Regions from separate parts of the Microbacterium sp. USHLN186 genome, predicted to be linked through region 1. Evidence: predicted binding sites of a transcription regulator. Region 1 holds the regulator's gene; the other holds the start of a gene.
What was found. The regulator LexA, encoded in region 1, represses DNA repair genes until DNA is damaged. The targets are predictions, from matches to a motif close to TCGAACANNTGTTCGA.

Region 1 (9,180 bases):
GGTGCGGGCGTGCTGGCCTGGGACAACAACCAGACCCGTGGCACCCTGGGCTGGCGCACCGACCAGGGCCCGCACGATCGGACGCTGTTCGAACTGCTGCCGGAGGCCGACCGCCTGCTGGGCGCCGGCGCGCAGTCGGCGGATCTGGCGCATTACGTGCACCACCAGGCGCGCGAGAAGTACGACGTGCTGCGCTCGAAGCCGATGCGCCTCGCCCAGGAGAACCGGCTGCACTCCTCCGACATCGACGCGATCCACGCCGTCGCGGCGAAGTACTACCGTCTCATCATCATCGACTCGGGCAATGACGAGTCCGACCCGATGTGGCTGCGCATGATCGACCACGCCGACCAGATCGTGGTCGCCACGACCACGCGCGACGATCATGCCGAGGCCGGGGCGCTGCTGCTGGAGGCGCTCGAGGACCGCGACGAGCGCTCGGCCGAGCTGGCCCGCCGCTCGGTTGTCGTCGTGACCCAGGCGGATCCCAAAGCCACCGCAGCGGACGTGAACCAGGTCGTCACCGGCTACCGCGATCTCGCCCGCGAGGTCGTCAGCATCCCGTTCGACCATGAGATGGTCGACGGCCATCTGCGCCTCGGCGCCCTCGCCGCAGCCACGCAGACCGCCTGGCTCGCCGCGGGCGCGGCGGTCGCCCGCGGACTCTGAGTCCCGCGGTCAGCTCAGCTCAGCTCAGAGCAGCTCAGAGCGATTCGACCCAGTTCTGCAGCAGCCGGATGCCGGCGGCGCCGGACTTCTCTGGGTGGAACTGCGTCGCCGAGAGCGGGCCGTTCTCCACGGCCGCGAGGAAGCGCTCGCCGTGCGTCGCCCAGGTGAGCGACGGCTCGCGGAACGGACGCTCGACGTCGATCTCCCATGCCTTCGCGGCGTACGAGTGCAGGAAGTAGAAGCGCTCGTGTTCGATCCCACGGAACAGCGTGCTCCCGGCGCCGGTCTCGACGGTGTTCCAGCCCATGTGCGGCAGCACCGGCGCATCGAGCTCGCTGACTGTGCCCGGCCACTCCCCCAGCCCGTCGGTGAGCTGCCCGCGCTCCACGCCGCGCTCGAACATCACCTGCATGCCGACGCAGATACCGAGCACCGGGCGACCCCCGGCCAGCCGGCGATCGATGATCTCGTCACCGCCGTGGGCGAGCAGCGCCTCACTCACGGCCGCGAATGCACCGACTCCGGGCACGAGCAGGCCGTCCGCCTCGAGCGCGCGATCCCGATCGCGCGTGAGCTCGACTTCGGCGCCGGCCGCGGCCAGCGCCTTGACCGCGGAGTGCACGTTGCCGGACTCGTAGTCGAAGACGACGACCCGCCGCCCGCTCACAGCGCCCCCTTGGTCGAGGGCACCCCGTCGACGAGCGGATCCAGGGCCTTGGCCTGACGGAACGCGCGCGCGAACGCCTTGAATTCCGCCTCGGCGATGTGGTGCGGATCACGCCCGCCGAGCACGCGCACGTGCACGGTGAGCCCGGCGTTCAGAGTGATCGCCTCGAACACGTGGCGCACGAGCGAGCCGGTGAAGTGCCCGCCGATGAGGTGGAACTCGAAGCCGGCCGGCTCGCCGTCGTGCACGAGGAACGGGCGCCCCGAGATGTCGACGACCGCCTGCGCGAGCGCCTCATCCAACGGCACCAGCGCGTCGCCGTAGCGCGAGATGCCGGCCTTGTCGCCGAGTGCCTCACGGATCGCCTGGCCGAGCACGATCGAGATGTCCTCGACGGTGTGGTGCGCGTCGATGTGGGTGTCGCCGGTCGCACGGACGGTGAGGTCGGTGAGCGAGTGCTTGGCGAAGGCGGTGAGCATGTGGTCGAAGAACGGCACGGAGGTGTCGATGTCGCTGCGGCCGGTGCCGTCGAGGTCGATGCTCACCTCGACCGTCGACTCGGAGGTGTGGCGGCGGCGCTGTGCCGTGCGGGACGCGGTGCGGTCGCTCATGCGGGGGATCCAATCGAGGCGAGGGCTTCCAGGAATGCGGTGGTCTCGGCGGCTGTGCCGGCGGTGACCCGGAGGTGGTGCGGGATTCCGACGTCGCGGATCAGCACACCCTGCTCGTAGAGCGCCTGCCACACGGCGCGCGGATCGTCGACCCCGCCGAAGAGCACGAAGTTGGACCACGACTCGTGCGGCGTGTAGCCCAGCGCCTCGAGCGTCGCGGAGATCCGGTCGCGCTGCTCGACGATCTCGTCCACCATGCGCAGCATCGTGTCGGAGTTGCGCAGCGCAGCCACCGCGGCCGCCTGCGTGAGCGCGCTGAGGTGATAGGGCAGGCGCACCAGACGCAGCGCATCGATGAACGCGGGGTCGGCGGCGAGGTAGCCGACGCGCGCTCCCGCGAAGGCGAAGGCCTTGCTCATGGTGCGCGACACCGCCAGACGCGGTCGGCCGTGCAGCAGCGAGAGCGCCGACGACGCCTCACGCGGCGCGAACTCGTGGTAGGCCTCGTCGACGACGACGACGCCGCGAGCGGCCTCGTACACGGCTTCGACGACCTCCAGCGGCAGCGGCGTGCCGGTCGGGTTGTTCGGCGAGCACAGCAGCACCACATCGGGATCGGCGTCCCTGACCTGGCGAGCCGCGTCGTCGGGGCGCAGCGTGTAGTCGTCGTCCCGCGAGCCGGCGACCCAGCGCGCCCCGGTGCCCTGGGTGATGAGCGGGTACATGGAGTAGGTCGGAGCGAACCCGAACGCCGCGCGCCCGGGGCCGGCGAAGGCCTGCATGATGTGCTGCAGCACCTCGTTGGAGCCGTTGCCCGCCCAGATCTGCTCGGCGGTCAATCCATGGCCGAGATAGTCGGCGAAGCCCTCGCGCAGGACGGTGAACTCGCGGTCGGGATAGCGGTTCACGTCGCGCAGGGCGAGTGCGATGTCGTCGAGGATGTCGCTGGCGACGGCATCCGGAACCGGATGCGTGTTCTCGTTGACGTTCAGAGCGACCGGCAGCGGCGCCTGCGGCGCGCCGTACGGAGTGAGCCCGCGGAGATCATCGCGGAGGGGCAGCTCATCGAGGGATGTCACGTCCTCCATCGTAGGCGGCGGCGCGGTGTCGCCGCCCCGCGTGACGGCGACGCTCGCACTACTCGCCGTAGGCGGTGGGGATGGCGATGGTGCTGCCGACCTGGATCATGCCGGAGCTGAGGTTGTTCAGACGCGTGATGTCGGCGATGACCTCGCGCGGGTCGACACCGGGAGCCGCGTCTGCGGCGATCGACCACAGGGTGTCGCCCGGAAGCACGGTGATCGTCTCGAACGACACCGCCTGACCGCTCTCGTTCGAGGCGACGGCGGAGCCGCCGGCGAGCAGGGAGACCGCGACGCCGGCGACGATGGGCACCGCAGCCAGGGAGAGCAGCACGCGTCGCCCGCGGGCGGTGAGACGCAGGCGGACCGTGCTCGCGCGGCGGGCGGCGTCTGTGCGCACGGCCAGGGGTGTCATGGGGGCCTGGAGGCTGATGGTGCTCATGTGCTGCTCCTTCTCGTCCTCCCGCCGATCGCGCGGCGGGGGTGCGGCGTTCGCATCCGGCATCCGGCCGGGGATGCCGGATGCGAAGCTACGTTCCGAATCTATCTTCGATCTCGAACATGTGTCAAGCGTTATTCGAATCCGTCTCGCCGACTTCTTCGACACGCTCGAACGGATCTTCCGATTCCGGGCCGGACTCGGATACCGTTTCGATGAGGACAGCCCATCACGGGCCTCCGACATTCGAAGCGGATCAACGCGAGGACGCGGTTCCACACCGCACGTGGCCATGAAGGAGCACCGATGAGCGACACCCCCGAGACGGCAGCCGAGGCGCCACGAACGCGCCGTCGCAAGAGCCTCAGCGCCAAGCAGGTGGCGATCCTCGAGGTCATCCAGAACTCGATCGCCCGGCACGGATATCCGCCGAGCATGCGCGAGATCGGCGATGCCGTGGGCCTGAAGTCGCTCTCCAGCGTGACGCACCAGCTCGGCCAGCTCGAGCTCAGCGGTTATCTGCGCCGCGACCCCGGGAAGACGCGTGCGATGGAGGTGCTCATCGATCTGCCCGGCAGCAGCGCCGAGAACCCGGCCGACAGCGGTCCCGCCGTCGGCGATGCCGCTCTCGTGCCACTGGTGGGGCAGATCGCCGCCGGAGTGCCGATCACCGCCGACCAGCAGGTCGAGGAGATCTTCCCCCTGCCGCGACAGCTGGTCGGCAAGGGCGACCTGTTCATGCTGAAGGTGAACGGCGAGTCGATGATCGATGCGGCCATCTGCGATGGCGACTGGGTGGTCGTCCGCACTCAGAACAACGCCGAGAACGGTGAGATCGTCGCCGCCATGATCGACGGCGAGGCGACGGTGAAGACGTTCCGCCGTCGCGACGGTCACACCTGGCTGCTCCCCCGCAACTCCGCCTTCGAGCCGATCCTCGGCGATGAGGCCGTCGTGCTCGGCAAGGTCGTAGCCGTGCTGCGCGCGGTCTGAGTCGGCTCCCCCGCTTCGGCATCCGGGGTCAGACCGCGACGGCGACGTCCTCCCGCACGCGACGCGTGGCCTCGACGATGTTGCGCAGCGAGGCGACCGTCTCGTCATAGCCGCGGGTCTTCAGACCGCAGTCCGGGTTGACCCAGAGCTGGCGCAGCGGCAGCTCGTCGACCGCCCGGCGCAGCAGCGTCTCCACCTCCGCGACGCTCGGCACGCGCGGCGAGTGGATGTCGTACACGCCGGGGCCGATGCCGTGGTCGAAGCCGTGGTGCGCGATGTCGGCGACCACCTCCATGCGGCTGCGCGCCGCCTCGATCGAGGTGACGTCGGCGTCGAGTGCGCGGATTGCGTCGATGACCACGCCGAACTCCGAGTAGCAGAGGTGGGTGTGGATCTGCGTCGCGGCAGCCGCCCCGCCGGTCGCGAGCCGGAACGAGCGCACCGACCAGTCGAGGTAGGCCGGCTGGTCGGCCTGCTTCAGCGGCAGCAGTTCGCGCAGCGCGGGCTCGTCCACCTGGATGATCGCGATGCCGGCCGACTCGAGATCGGTGATCTCGTCGCGCAAGGCGAGGGCCACCTGGTCGGCGGTCTCGCTCAGCGGCTGGTCATCGCGTACGAACGACCACGCGAGGATGGTCACCGGGCCGGTGAGCATGCCCTTGACGGGCTTGACGCTGAGCGACTGGGCGTACGTCGCCCAGGACACCGTGATCGGCGCGGGCCGCGAGACGTCGCCCCAGAGGATCGAGGGACGCGTCGCGCGGGAGCCGTACGACTGCACCCAGCCGTGCTGGGTGACCGCGAAGCCGTCGAGGTGCTCGGCGAAGTACTGCACCATGTCGTTGCGCTCGGGCTCGCCGTGCACGAGCACGTCCAGTCCGAGCTCCTCCTGCAGGGCGACGACCTGGTCGATCTCGCGGCGCAGGAAGTCCGCGTAGTCCTCGACGGGGATCTCCCCGCGCAGGAAGCGCGCGCGGGCCCGTCGGATGTCGCCGGTCTGCGGGAACGAGCCGATGGTGGTCAGCGGAAGGGCGGGCAGACCCAGCGCCTGCTGAGCGCTCTCGCGCTCGGCGTACGAGACGCGCGAGAAATCCGCCTCGGCGACCTCATGGCCGCGCACGGCGCCGTCGCGCACGCCGGGGGCGTCACGCCGGTCGGCGAGTGCGGCGGACGCCGCGTCGAGCTCGTCGGCGATGGCATCGCGTCCGTCGGCGAGACCGCGCGCGAGGGTGACCACCTGGCCGACCTTCTGGTCGGCGAAGGCGAGCCACGAGACCAGACGGGCATCCAGAGCCGTCTCGTCGTCGACATCGTGCGGCACGTGCAGCAGCGAGGTCGAGGTGGATGCCGCGACCGCTGTGGCGCCGAGCGCGCGCAGCGCCTCGAGCGTGCGGAAAGCGCCAACGAGGTCGCCGCGCCAGATGTTGTGACCGTCGATCACGCCGCCGACGAGGGTCTTGCCGGCGAGGGACGGCAGCGAGGCGGGCACCTCGCCGCGCACGAGGTCGATGCCGATCGCCTCGACAGGAGCGGCTGCCAGCACGTCGAGCGTCGCGCCGAGCGCCGCGTACGGGGCGGCGACGAAGATCTGCGGGCGTTCGCCGGCACCGCCGAGAACCGCGAGCGCGCGGGCGGCGGCATCCGCGAGGGTCCCGGTGTCGACCGGCAGCGACTCGCTGACCAGCGCGGGCTCGTCCAACTGCACCCACTGTGCGCCGGCAGCCTTGAGCTTCTCGAGCAGCTCGGCGTAGACCGGCAGCACGTCGTCGAGGCGGCTGAGCGGCTCGAAGCCCTCCGGCGCGTCATCCGATGCCTTCGCCAGGGCGAGCAGGGTGACGGGTCCGACGATCACCGGGCGGGTGACGTATCCGGCAGCGGCGGCTTCGGCGACCTGCGTCACGAGGTGCTCGCTGGCGAGCGAGAAGGTCGTCTCGGGGCCGATCTCGGGGACGAGGTAGTGGTAGTTCGAGTCGAACCACTTGGTCATCTCCAGAGGGGCGCGCTCGCCCTCGCCGCGGGCGACCGTGAAGTACGCGCCGAGGCCGATCGAGCCGTCGGCGTCGCGCAGGTCGTCGAAGCGGGCGGGGATGGCGCCCACGGTGACGGCCGCGTCGAGCACCTGGTCGTAGAACGAGAACGACTCCGGGATGGACGAGTCAGCACGGCCGAGGCCGAGCGCGGAGAGTCGCTCGCGGGTGGCGGCGCGCAGCTCGGCGGCGGTGCGCTCCAGTTCTGCCTCGTCGATGCGCCCGGCCCAGAACGACTCGACGGCCTTCTTCAGCTCGCGGCGTCGGCCGATTCGCGGGTAGCCGAGGATGGTCCCGGCGGGGAAAGCGGTCATGAGTTTCCTTTCGATGCAGCGAGCAGGCGGCGCTCGGGGAGGACCCCGGCACCGTGGAGGACGTCGAGCACGGTCTCGTGCTGGTTGAACGCGTACAGGTGCACGCCGGGTGCGCCGCCGTCGACGACGGCGCGGATGAGGTCGGCGGCCCAGCGGATGCCGATCTGCCGGCGCCCCTCGGCGGTGGGCTCGATCTCGAGCTCGATCGCCAGCTCGCTCGGCAGCTCCTCGCCGGTGAGCTCCAGCACCCGGGTAAGTCGGGCGGGCGATGTGATGGGCATGATGCCCGGCAGGATCGGGATCGTCACCCCGGCGCGGCGCGCGCGCTCGACGAAGGCGAGGTAGTGGTCGGGATGGAAGAACAGCTGCGTGATGGCGAGCGTGGCGCCCGCGGCCTGCTTGGCGAGCAGTGCGTCGACGTGCTGGCTGCTGTACGCGGAGCGCGGGTGGCCGTTGGGGAAGGCGGCGACGGCGATGCTGACCTTGCGGCGCGGCGCCACGCGCACGGCATCCGGGTTGCCGCGCACCGGCGACTCCTCGTACGGCGCGCACTCGGCCTGCACCCGGTCGATCAGCTGCACCAGCTGCGCTGAGCTCTCCAGATCGCCGAGGAACGCGTCGGACTCGTCCTGACCCGCCGGCGGGTCGCCGCGCAGGGCGAGGAAGCTGCGCACACCCGCGTCGAGGAACTCGCGGATCAGCCGCGCCGCGCCCTCGTAGGTGTTGCCGACGCAGGTGAGGTGCGCGAGCGGCTCGGTCTCGGTGTGCTGGCGGATGTGGCGCAGCACCTCCAGTGACCGGCCGCCCGTCGAGCCGCCGGCGCCGTAGGTCACCGAGATGAACTCCGGGCCGGCCTCGGCGAGACGGGCGATCGTGTCGTGCAGCGCTCGGGCGCTCTCGGCCGTGCGCGGCGGGTACAGCTCGAAGGAGAACGGGACGCGGTCCATGGCCTTCTCCTCTGGGTCTCGGGGGGGGTGTCCTCAGACGGTAGGACAGCGGCGTCGCGCGGTGCACACTGTGTGACGCCGTGTGTCAGGTGGGTGACGCCGTGTGTCGGGGGGTGACGGCGTGTGCCGGCTGCGTGCTGGATAGGCTCGAGGACATGACCGCGTCCTACGGCTCATGGCCCTCCCCGTTCACCGCCGCCCAGATCGCCCAGGCAGCGCCGCGCATCGACGGCGCCCGCTTCGTGGGCGAGGAGATCTGGTGGGGTGAGTCGGTGCCCGCCGAGGGCGGGCGGGTGACCGTGCGCAGCTCGGCCGGGATCGAGGTGCTGCCGGCGCCGTGGAACGCCCGCTCGCGTGTGCACGAGTACGGGGGAGGGGCCTGGACCGCGGATGCCGACGGCGCGCTGTTCTTCGTGCACGGGGCCGATCAGCGCGTGTACCGGATGGCTCGCGACGGAGCCCCCGAGCCGCTGACCGCTGCGGGGGCGGCGTACGGCGGGCTGCGTGTGCAGCACGGTCGGCTACTCGCGGTGCGTGAGGATCTGCGCCCGGAGCAGCACCTGCGCGCGATCGTCGAGATACCCGTGGACGGCTCGGCCGCCGAGGACGAGGCAGCCGTGACGACGTTCATGGCGACGAGCGGCTTCGTCGCACATCCCGCTCTGTCCCCCGACGGCGCGCACCTGGCCTGGGTGCAGTGGAGCACTCTGCACATGCCCTGGGAGCATGCGCTACTGCACGTGGCACGAATCGGCACCGACCAGATGCTGCCGATCACGACCCGGTCCGCGCTGCAGCCGGAGTGGGCGGGCCCGCAGGAGCTGCTCTACCTCGACGACCTGCCCGATGGCCGCTGGAACCTGCAGCGGCTGCGCCTGCATCCGCACGACAGCGAGCGGCCGCCGACGCGCGAGCAGGTCGCGCCGGCGGACGCAGACACCGGCGGCGGGCTGTGGGTGCTGGGACAGCGCTGGTATCAGCCGCTGGCCGACGGGCGCGTCGTCGCGGTGCGCACGAACGGACGCGACGAGATCGTGCTGGTCGGCACCGACGGACGCGTCGAACTGCTGACCCTGCCCATCACCGCCGGCGCGTCCGTCGACGACGCGCACGGTGCGCGCGTGCTCATCTCCGGCGCCGGTGCGACCGTGGGCGCCGGCCTGTGGTGCATCGACCTCGACCACGGCACGGTGACGACGATCAGCGGCGGCGACGAGGCCGACCCGGCCTGGGTGCCGCGGGCGCGCACGCTGACGTTCGACGGCCCGCACGGTATCGTGCACGCGTTCGACTACCCGCCGACGAACCCCGACGTTGCCGCCCCCGCCGGCGAGCTGCCGCCGTACATCGTCATGGTGCACGGCGGACCCACCGCGCACGTGTCGGGTGCGGCCTCCACCGCGTACGCCTACTGGACCAGCCGCGGCATCG
Region 2 (9,180 bases), on a different contig from region 1:
AACGACGTGCGCATCCTGTCCCCGATCCCGGGCAAGAGCGCGATCGGCATCGAGATCCCGAACGTGGACAAAGAAACGGTGGCGCTGGGTGACGTGCTGCGCTCGACCGCCGCGCAGAAGAGCACCCATCCGCTGACCATCGGCGTGGGCAAGGACGTCGGGGGCAACATCGTCGTCGCGAACCTCGCGAAGATGCCCCACCTGCTCGTGGCCGGCTCGACGGGATCGGGAAAGTCCAGTTTCGTCAACTCGATGATCACCAGCCTGCTCATGCGGGCTCGCCCGGCTGATGTGCGCATGGTGCTGATCGACCCCAAGCGCGTGGAGCTCACCAACTACGCGGGCGTGCCGCACCTCATCACCCCCATCATCACGAACCCCAAGAAGGCGGCGGAGGCGCTGCAGTGGGTCGTGAAGGAGATGGACATGCGCTACGACGACCTCGCGTCGTTCGGCTTCCGGCACATCGACGACTTCAACAAGGCGGTCCGCGCCGGCGAGGTCGAGGTTCCGGTGGGCAGCGAGCGGGTGCTCAAGCCGTACCCGTATCTGCTGGTGGTGGTCGACGAGCTCGCCGACCTGATGATGGTCGCACCGCGCGACGTCGAGGACTCCATCGTCCGCATCACCCAGCTCGCCCGCGCCTCCGGCATCCACCTGGTGCTCGCCACGCAGCGTCCGAGCGTGGACGTGGTGACTGGACTGATCAAGGCCAACGTGCCGTCGCGTCTCGCGTTCGCGGTCACCAGCGTCACCGACAGCCGGGTCATCCTCGACGCTCCGGGCGCGGACAAGCTGATCGGCCAGGGCGACGCGCTCTTCTCGCCCATGGGCTCGTCGAAGCCGTTCCGTCTGCAGGGTGCGTGGGTCGACGAGAGCGAGATCTCGGCGGTCGTCAAGCACGTGACCCAGCAGGCGCGGCCGGAGTACCGGCCCGACGTGCAGGAGTCGGCGGAGTCGAAGAAGAAGGAGGTCGACGAGGACATTGGCGACGACCTCGAGCTGCTGCTCGCCGCCGCCGAGCTCATCGTGTCCTCGCAGTTCGGCTCCACCTCGATGCTGCAGCGCAAGCTGCGCGTCGGCTTCGCGAAGGCGGGACGCCTGATGGATCTGCTCGAGTCGCGCGAGATCGTCGGGCCCTCCGAGGGATCGAAGGCGCGCGACGTGCTGGTCACCTCCGAGCAGCTGCCCGCGGTGCTGGCTAAGCTGCGCGGCGAGGACGCGCCGTCTGCCTCCGCACACTCCGCGTCGTCGGCGAGTTCTGCCGTGCCCGGGCCGTCTGCAGCCGGAGACGACCCGTACGGATCCGACGCGGTGTCGCGGCAGTTCGACGGACTGCCTGTCGTGGAGAGCGAGGACGACGGCGATGAAGACGCCTGGGGACTGACGGGGCGCGACTGATGGCCATCCCGCGCCAGCTTCCCAACGCGATCACGATCGCCCGCATCCCTCTCGCGCTCGTCTTCTTCGTGCTGCTGCTCGCAGCAGGCACGTTCGGCGCGCAGAACCCCACCCTGCGCTGGGTCGCCGGCATCCTGTTCGTCGTGGCCATCTCCACGGACTGGGTGGACGGCTATCTCGCACGGCGTCACGACATCGTCAGCGACTTCGGCAAGCTCTGGGACCCCATCGCCGACAAGCTGCTCACCGGCGCAGGATTCATCGGTCTGGCCGTGCTGGTCGAGGTGCCCTGGTGGATCGTGATCGTCATCCTCGTCCGCGAGTGGGGCATCACCGTGCACCGGTTCATGATCGTCAGCGAGCACGTCGTCGCCGCGGCCTGGATGGGCAAGATCAAGACCGCCGTGCAGGCGGTCGCGCTGTCGTGGGCGCTGCTGCCACTGCAGGTCTGGGTCGGTCTGGACCTGTGGACCGCCGTCACCCAGGTGCTGATGGTCATCGCCCTCGTGCTGACGGTCGCGAGCGGCATCGACTACGTCGTCGCCCAGGTGCGCGGCCGACGGAGCGCGCGATGACGGCCGCCGCCGACCTCGTCGCCGCGCTGCGGGCACGGGGCTGGACGATCGGGGTGGCGGAGTCGCTCACCGGCGGAGCGGTGGCAGCCGAGATCGTCACGGTGCCAGGGGCGTCGACTGCGCTGCGCGGCGCGGTGGTCGCCTACGACACTGCGATCAAGCACACGCTGCTGGGCGTGGACGCCGACCTGCTCGCCGCGCACGGTCCCGTGCACCCACGAGTCGCCGCGCAGATGGCGGACGGGGTACGGCGCGCCCTCGCCGTCAACGGCCACCCGACCGACGTGGGCGTGTCGACGACCGGCATCGCCGGCCCTGATTCTCCCGACGGCCAACCGGTCGGCACCGTGCACATCGGCGTGTCCGCACCAAGCGGAACCACCACGCGCGCGCACCGCTTCACCGGCTCTCGCGAACAGATCCGAGCGCAGGCGAGGGATGCCGCCATCGCCGCCGCGCTGCAGGCCGCGCGGGAATAGCGCCGCGCGCGACGTGGTTGTCCCTGAGGTGACCACCTCACTGCTCACGACACGCACAACGCTCACAACAGACGCACAGCGAGAAACAGTAGATTCATCGACGCCCGGTCGGGCTAGACTGGCCATCCCCTCGGAAGCGGTTCCGGGCGGAACGAAGGAGAGGAGGTTCCTATGATCCTCGTCAGACAGGAGATCGGCGATGTGCTGCGGGACTTCCGCCTGCAGAAGGGTCGCACGCTGCGCCAGGTGGCGAGCAAGGCCTCCGTTGCGCTCGGCTACCTGAGCGAAGTGGAGCGCGGCCAGAAAGAGGCCTCCAGCGAGATCCTCGCGTCTGTGGCCGAGGCCCTGGACGTGCCCATCTCGACCATCATGCGCGAGGTCGGCGAGCGCATCTCCGTGCTCGAGGGCCTGAGCCCGTTCCCCGATGTCGTCCCCGACGATCTCGTCGCGGCGGTCGAGCCCGAGCTCACCTTGCGCTGAGCCGGCCGTCCTCCGCATGAGACGCAGCGAGTTCCTGCGCGCCGTCGAAGGCGAGTTCGGCGCTCGCGCCGAGTCCCTCACGCACGACCTCGTGCTCGGCGGCCTCGGGCGCACCGCCCGAGAGGCACTGGATGCGGGCGTGCCGCCCCGTGAGATCTGGCTCGCGCTCTGCGACGAGGCCGACGTGCCGCCCGCCCGGCGATACGGCGTCGGCCGCCTCGACCCGCGCGAGCGCTGAGCGCCTCCGCTGATCCATCACCGGCGTGTCGTCGAAGTTGTGTTCGATGAGCGCGTAATGTTCTGCACAACTGGTTTCGACGCGATCTCCTCCACAGATCGTCCTTCCCCCGCAGCGATGTCGGTGGTCGGTCCTAGCGTGAGGGATGTGGCACCGAGCCATACGCCTTGTCGTAGAGTCCCGCCATCCGGAGCGACCGCGACAGCCTACAGGCGGCAGAACTTCGACACATTGAGGAGCACGTCATGCCATCCACCGACGACCGCGAGAAGGCCCTGGATTCCGCACTCGCACACATCGAGCGTCAGTTCGGCAAGGGATCGATCATGCGGCTGGGCAGCGACGAGCGCGCTCCCGTCGAGGTCATCCAGACCGGATCGATCGCCCTCGACGCCGCACTCGGCATCGGAGGTCTGCCCCGCGGGCGCATCATCGAGATCTACGGTCCGGAGTCCTCCGGTAAGACGACGCTGACCCTGCACGCCATCGCGAACGCGCAGCGTGCCGGGGGCATCGCCGCATTCATCGACGCCGAGCACGCGCTCGACCCCGAGTACGCCCGCAAGCTCGGCGTCGACATCGACCAGCTGCTGGTCTCGCAGCCCGACACGGGTGAGCAGGCGCTCGAGATCGCCGACATGCTGATCCGCTCGGGCGCGATCGACCTGGTGGTCATCGACTCGGTCGCAGCTCTCGTGCCCGAGGCCGAGATCAAGGGTGAGATGGGCGACTCGCACGTCGGCCTGCAGGCGCGACTGATGTCGCAGGCGCTGCGAAAGCTCACCGGTGGGCTGAACCAGACTAAGACCACCGCGATCTTCATCAACCAGCTGCGCGAGAAGATCGGCGTGTTCTTCGGCTCGCCCGAGACCACCGCGGGCGGTAAGGCGCTGAAGTTCTACGCCTCGGTCCGGCTGGACATCCGTCGTATCGAGACGCTCAAGGACGGCACCGAGGCGGTCGGAAACCGTACCCGCGTCAAGGTCGTGAAGAACAAGATGGCCCCGCCCTTCAAGCAGGCCGAGTTCGACATCCTCTACGGCGTCGGCATCTCCCGCGAGGGCAGCCTGATCGACTTCGGAGTCGAGCACGGGATCGTCAAGAAGTCCGGGTCGTGGTACACCTACGACGGTGACCAGCTCGGTCAGGGCAAGGAGAATGCGCGCAACTTCCTGCTCAAGAACGACGACATCGCACAGGCGATCGAGTCGCAGATCAAGCAGAAGCTCGGCATCGGCGTGAAGGCGGGTGCGGAGGCATCCGTCGACGAGCTCGCCGAGCGTCGCCCCGCGTGATCTCCTATGCAGCCCGACGATGACGGCCTCGCACCGGTGATCCCGCTGTTCGGCGCCGCAGGATCCGCCCGCTCCAGCACGGATCCTGCGGCGACCGGCGGCCCGCGTGCCGGTGTGCGGTTCGACGACGCAGCCGAGTCCGATGAGTCCGCGTCGGAGGAACCCGATGCGGAGTCGCTGCGACGCGGTGCCGAGGAGATCCTGGTGCGCAAGCTGCGCGCCAAGCAGCTGTCCCTCGCAGAGGCGCGTACCGTGCTGCGCGGGACAGAACTCGATCGCGACCTCGTCGAGGACGTGCTCGACGAGTTCTGTCGGCGCGGCTACCTCGACGATCGCACCCTCGCCTCACTGCTGGTCACCTCGGGCACCGAGCGCAAGGGACAGGGCCGTGTCGCCCTGGCGCGCTCCCTCTCGCAGCGCGGGATTCCACGAGAGATCGTCGACGAGGCGCTGGGCGAGCTCCCCGACGATGACGCCGAGCGGGCGCTCGAGTTCGCGCGCAGCAAGGCATCGGGGATGAGCCGACTGGACTGGGACACGGCGCTGCGGCGACTGCACGGACAGCTCGCACGCCGCGGCTACGGAGGATCCGTGGCGATGGACGCCGCGCGCACGGCGCTGCGCGAAGCCGGCGTCGGCCGCACTGGCGTACGGCCGGCCAGTGGCGTGCGCTTCGTCGACTCCGATTGACCGTTCCCGCACCCTTGTGAGCCGCCGGACCCGACGGTCCGGCGGCTCGTAGAATGGTCAGATCATGTCTTCTCTCTCCTCCCAACCGACGATCATCGCGGCCTCCGACGCCGCGATCACCGCCGACGGCCGCCGGCGCTCCTACGAGGTGCGCACCTTCGGCTGCCAGATGAACGTGCACGACTCCGAGCGGCTCTCTGGCTCGCTGGAGAGCGCGGGCTACGTGCGCGCGGACGCCGGCGAGGATCCGGACATCGTCATCATCAACACCTGCGCGGTGCGCGACAATGCGGCCGGAAAGCTCTACGGCACGCTCGGGCACCTGAAGTCCCGCAAAGACAAGCACGAGGGCATGCAGATCGCGGTGGGCGGCTGCCTCGCCCAGATGGACCAGCAGGCCGTGCTCGACAAGGCGCCCTGGGTCGACGTCGTCTTCGGCACGCACAACATGGGCTCCCTTCCGGGTCTGCTCGAGCGCGCCCGCCACAACGGCGAGGCCGAGCTCGAGATCCTCGAGGCGCTCGAGATCTTCCCGTCCACCCTGCCCACCAAGCGGGATTCCGCGCACAGCGGCTGGGTGTCGATCTCGGTCGGCTGCAACAACACCTGCACGTTCTGCATCGTCCCGAGCCTGCGCGGCAAGGAGAAGGACCGCCGCCCCGGTGACATCCTCAATGAGATCCGGCTGCTGGTCGAGGACGGCGCGATCGAGGTGACCCTGCTCGGCCAGAACGTCAACTCGTACGGGGTCGAGTTCGGCGACCGCCAGGCGTTCAGCAAGCTGCTGCGCGCCGCAGGGGAGATCGAGGGACTCGAGCGGATCCGCTTCACGAGCCCGCACCCGGCGTCGTTCACCGATGACGTCATCGATGCGATGGCCGAGACACCCAACGTCATGCCGCAGCTGCACATGCCGCTGCAGTCGGGAAGCGACCGCATCCTCAAGACGATGCGCCGCTCGTACCGCAGCTCCCGCTACCTCGGCATCCTCGAGCGCGTGCGCGAGCGTATCCCGCACGCCGCGATCACCACCGACATCATCGTCGGCTTCCCGGGTGAGACCGACGAGGACTTCGAGGACACCATGCGCGTCGTCGAGCAGTCCCGCTTCTCGGGCGCCTTCACCTTCCAGTACTCCATCCGCGAGGGCACGCCCGCCGCGACCATGGAGGATCAGGTGCCCAAGCACGTCGTGCAGGAGCGCTACGAGCGCCTCATCGCACTGCAGGAGCGGATCTCGCTGGAGGAGAACCAGAAGCAGGTCGGCCGCGAGGTCGAGGTGCTCGTGTCGGTGGGCGAGGGCAAGAAGGATGCCTCGACACACCGCCTCACCGGACGTGCCGAAGACAACCGGCTCGTCCACTTCGAGGTGACTCCGGGCCCCGCGCTGCCGCGCCCCGGCGACGTCGTCACCGTGAAGATCACTCACGGCGCGCCGTTCCACCTGCTGGCGGACGACCCCACCGGCGCGCCATTGCGTATCCGCCGCACCCGCGGCGGGGACGCGTGGGATCGCGCGCAGGCGGCCTCCTGCGGCGTCCCTGCACCGGCGGCGGGAGAACAGGGCGCGCCGCGAGCCGTCTCGCTGGGTCTGCCCACGCTGCGGCCCGCCGGCTCTTGACCGGGAGCCCGGCAGGGTCCGACGCGCCGCGCCTCTGGGCGGTGGTCGGAGCCACCGGCACCGGCAAGAGTGAGCTCGCTCTGCAGATCGCCGAGCAGCTGCGTGCGCGCGGCAATCCCGCGGAGATCATCAACGCCGATGCCATGCAGCTGTACCGCGGCATGGACATCGGCACGGCCAAGCTCACCGTCGCCGAGCGGCGCGGCATCCCGCATCACCTGTTCGACGTCTGCGAGGTCACCGACGAGGCGGCCGTCGCCTGGTATCAGCCCATCGCCCGCGCGGCGATCGACACCATCCACTCCCGCGGCGGGGATGCGATCCTGGTGGGCGGATCCGGGCTCTACGTCTCGAGCGTGATCTTCGACTTCCGCTTCCCGCCCAGGGATGCGGCGGTACGGGCCCGCCTCGAGGCCGAGCTCGACCAACGCGGCCCCGCAGCGCTGCTCGAGCAGCTGCGCGCACGCGATCCCCAGACCGCGGCGCGGATCGACCCGAAGAACGGGCGGCGGATCGTCCGCGCGCTCGAGGTCATCGAGCAGGGCGGCGTCACGCATGGGGCGGCTCTGCCCGAGAAGCCGGAGCTGTGGCATCCGGTGACCCGGATCATCGGTCTGCACACCCCGCGAGAGCTGCTCGTCGAGCGTCTCGACCGACGCGTGGAACGGATGTGGCAGGACGGCATGCTCGACGAGGTCGCCGGCCTGCGTGCCGACGGAATCGAGCACGGCGTGACCGCTTCGCGGGCGATCGGATACGCGCAGGCGCTTGCCCAGCTGCGCGGCGACATGACTCAGGACGAGGCGATCGCCGAGACCCAGGCGCTGACCAGACGCTATGCCCGCCGGCAGGTGTCGTGGTTCAAGCGGTACCCGGACATCGAGTGGCTCGACGCAGCCTCGGCGCCGGGGCTGGTCACGCACCCACGTTGAGGGCGCGACGGTCAGGGCATGCTTCCCGCCCCGCAATCGCCCGCTGCAGCCCGAATAGACTGTTCGCATGGTCGCATTCACCAAGGGGCACGGCACCGGCAACGACTTCGTGATCATCGAAGACGTCGACGGTGAGCTCGATCTCACGGTCGCCCAGGTGCAGGCGCTGTGCGACCGGAACTTCGGCGTCGGGGCCGACGGCGTGCTTCGCGTCGTCCGCTCCCGCGCTCTGCCCGAGGGCGCGGCGGCTCTCGCCGACGAGCCCGACGCCGAGTGGTTCATGGACTACCGCAATGCCGACGGGTCTATCGCCGAGATGTGCGGCAACGGCATCCGCGTCTTCGCGCACTACCTGGTGCGTGCCGGCCTCGCCGCGATCGAGAGCGGCTCGACGCTCGCCATCGGCACGAGATCGGGCGTGCGAGACGTGATGCGCTCCGAGAACGGATACCAGGTCGACCTCGGCCGGTGGAAGCGCACCGGCGGCGAGCCGCTCGCGCGCGCGGCCGGTCTCTCGGTGCCGCGACCAGGGCTCGGCATCGACGTCGGCAACCCGCACGTCGTGGTCGCGCTGGCCTCCGACGACGAACTGGCGGGGCTCGATCTCAACCCCACTCCGGTACTCGACCCCGCGCCCCTCGAGGGGGCCAACGTCGAGTTCGTCGTGCCCGGCGAGCCGCTGGTGCGAGACGGCGTCGGACACGTGCGCATGCGCGTGCACGAGCGCGGGGTCGGTGAGACCCTCAGCTGCGGCACCGGCGTCGCGGCGACCGCCCTGGCCGTGCGGCATTGGGCGGGCTCGCGTGCGCCGCACCAGTGGAGGGTCGAGGTGCCTGGCGGCGTGCTGGGGGTGCGGATGTTCCCCGCAGAGGACGGCGAGCACGTCGCGCTGTCCGGACCCGCGCAGCTCGTCTATCGGGGCGAGATCGACCTCGTCTGAGACCGACGCCTCACGCGGGCAGGACGACCGGTTCGGTGCGCGGACTGCCGTGCCGACGGACCCTGAGGACGCGGTACCCCTTGCCGGTCGCCGCGCGGGTGACGGTGCAGTCGGGCGCGAAGACCTGCGACATCCAGCGCTGCAGCGAGTCCGAGCCGAGGTTGCGCTGCACGACCAGCCAGGCGTCGCTGCGCTCGTCCAGGCGGGGGACCCAGCGCTCGAGCATGCCGTGCAGTTCGGTCTTGCCGACGCGAATCGGCGGGTTCGAGCGGATCGTGGTGAATCGAACCTCGTCGGGAACATCGTCGGGTGTGACGGCGTTGACATTGGTGAGGCCGAGCGATTCGGCGTTGCGACGGGTCAGATCCAAGGCCCGCTCGTTCACGTCGACGGCCCAGACGGTGGCGCGTGGGGCGCTGAGCGCCATCGTCAGGCTGATGGGCCCCCAGCCGCATCCGAGGTCGAGGAAGTCGCCGCTGGGTGGCAGGGGAGCCATGTTGGCGAACAGCACCGCCGTACCGGTGTCGAG

Region 2: a site for LexA is predicted at 3,205-3,220, ahead of recA (recombinase RecA). Genes of this name have one in related genera too.

The regions. Positions count from the first base shown of each region.
Region 1 covers NZ_JBBCYA010000008.1:30,404-39,583, forward strand. The annotation lists gene WFG93_RS13685 (MinD/ParA family ATP-binding protein) at 1-669, shown strand, start outside; gene hisH (imidazole glycerol phosphate synthase subunit HisH) at 704-1,336, opposite strand; gene hisB (imidazoleglycerol-phosphate dehydratase HisB) at 1,333-1,947, opposite strand; gene WFG93_RS13700 (histidinol-phosphate transaminase) at 1,944-3,035, opposite strand; gene WFG93_RS13705 (LysM peptidoglycan-binding domain-containing protein) at 3,085-3,471, opposite strand; gene lexA (transcriptional repressor LexA) at 3,775-4,461, shown strand; gene metE (5-methyltetrahydropteroyltriglutamate--homocysteine S-methyltransferase) at 4,490-6,802, opposite strand; gene WFG93_RS13720 (methylenetetrahydrofolate reductase) at 6,799-7,749, opposite strand; gene WFG93_RS13725 (S9 family peptidase) at 7,905-9,180, shown strand, end outside.
Region 2 covers NZ_JBBCYA010000002.1:277,253-286,432, forward strand. The annotation lists gene WFG93_RS05315 (DNA translocase FtsK) at 1-1,401, shown strand, start outside; gene pgsA (CDP-diacylglycerol--glycerol-3-phosphate 3-phosphatidyltransferase) at 1,401-1,976, shown strand; gene WFG93_RS05325 (CinA family protein) at 1,973-2,455, shown strand; gene WFG93_RS05330 (helix-turn-helix domain-containing protein) at 2,627-2,935, shown strand; gene WFG93_RS05335 (DUF3046 domain-containing protein) at 2,952-3,173, shown strand; gene recA (recombinase RecA) at 3,419-4,468, shown strand; gene WFG93_RS05345 (regulatory protein RecX) at 4,475-5,158, shown strand; gene miaB (tRNA (N6-isopentenyl adenosine(37)-C2)-methylthiotransferase MiaB) at 5,223-6,779, shown strand; gene miaA (tRNA (adenosine(37)-N6)-dimethylallyltransferase MiaA) at 6,821-7,711, shown strand; gene dapF (diaminopimelate epimerase) at 7,779-8,651, shown strand; gene WFG93_RS05365 (class I SAM-dependent methyltransferase) at 8,662-9,180, opposite strand, start outside.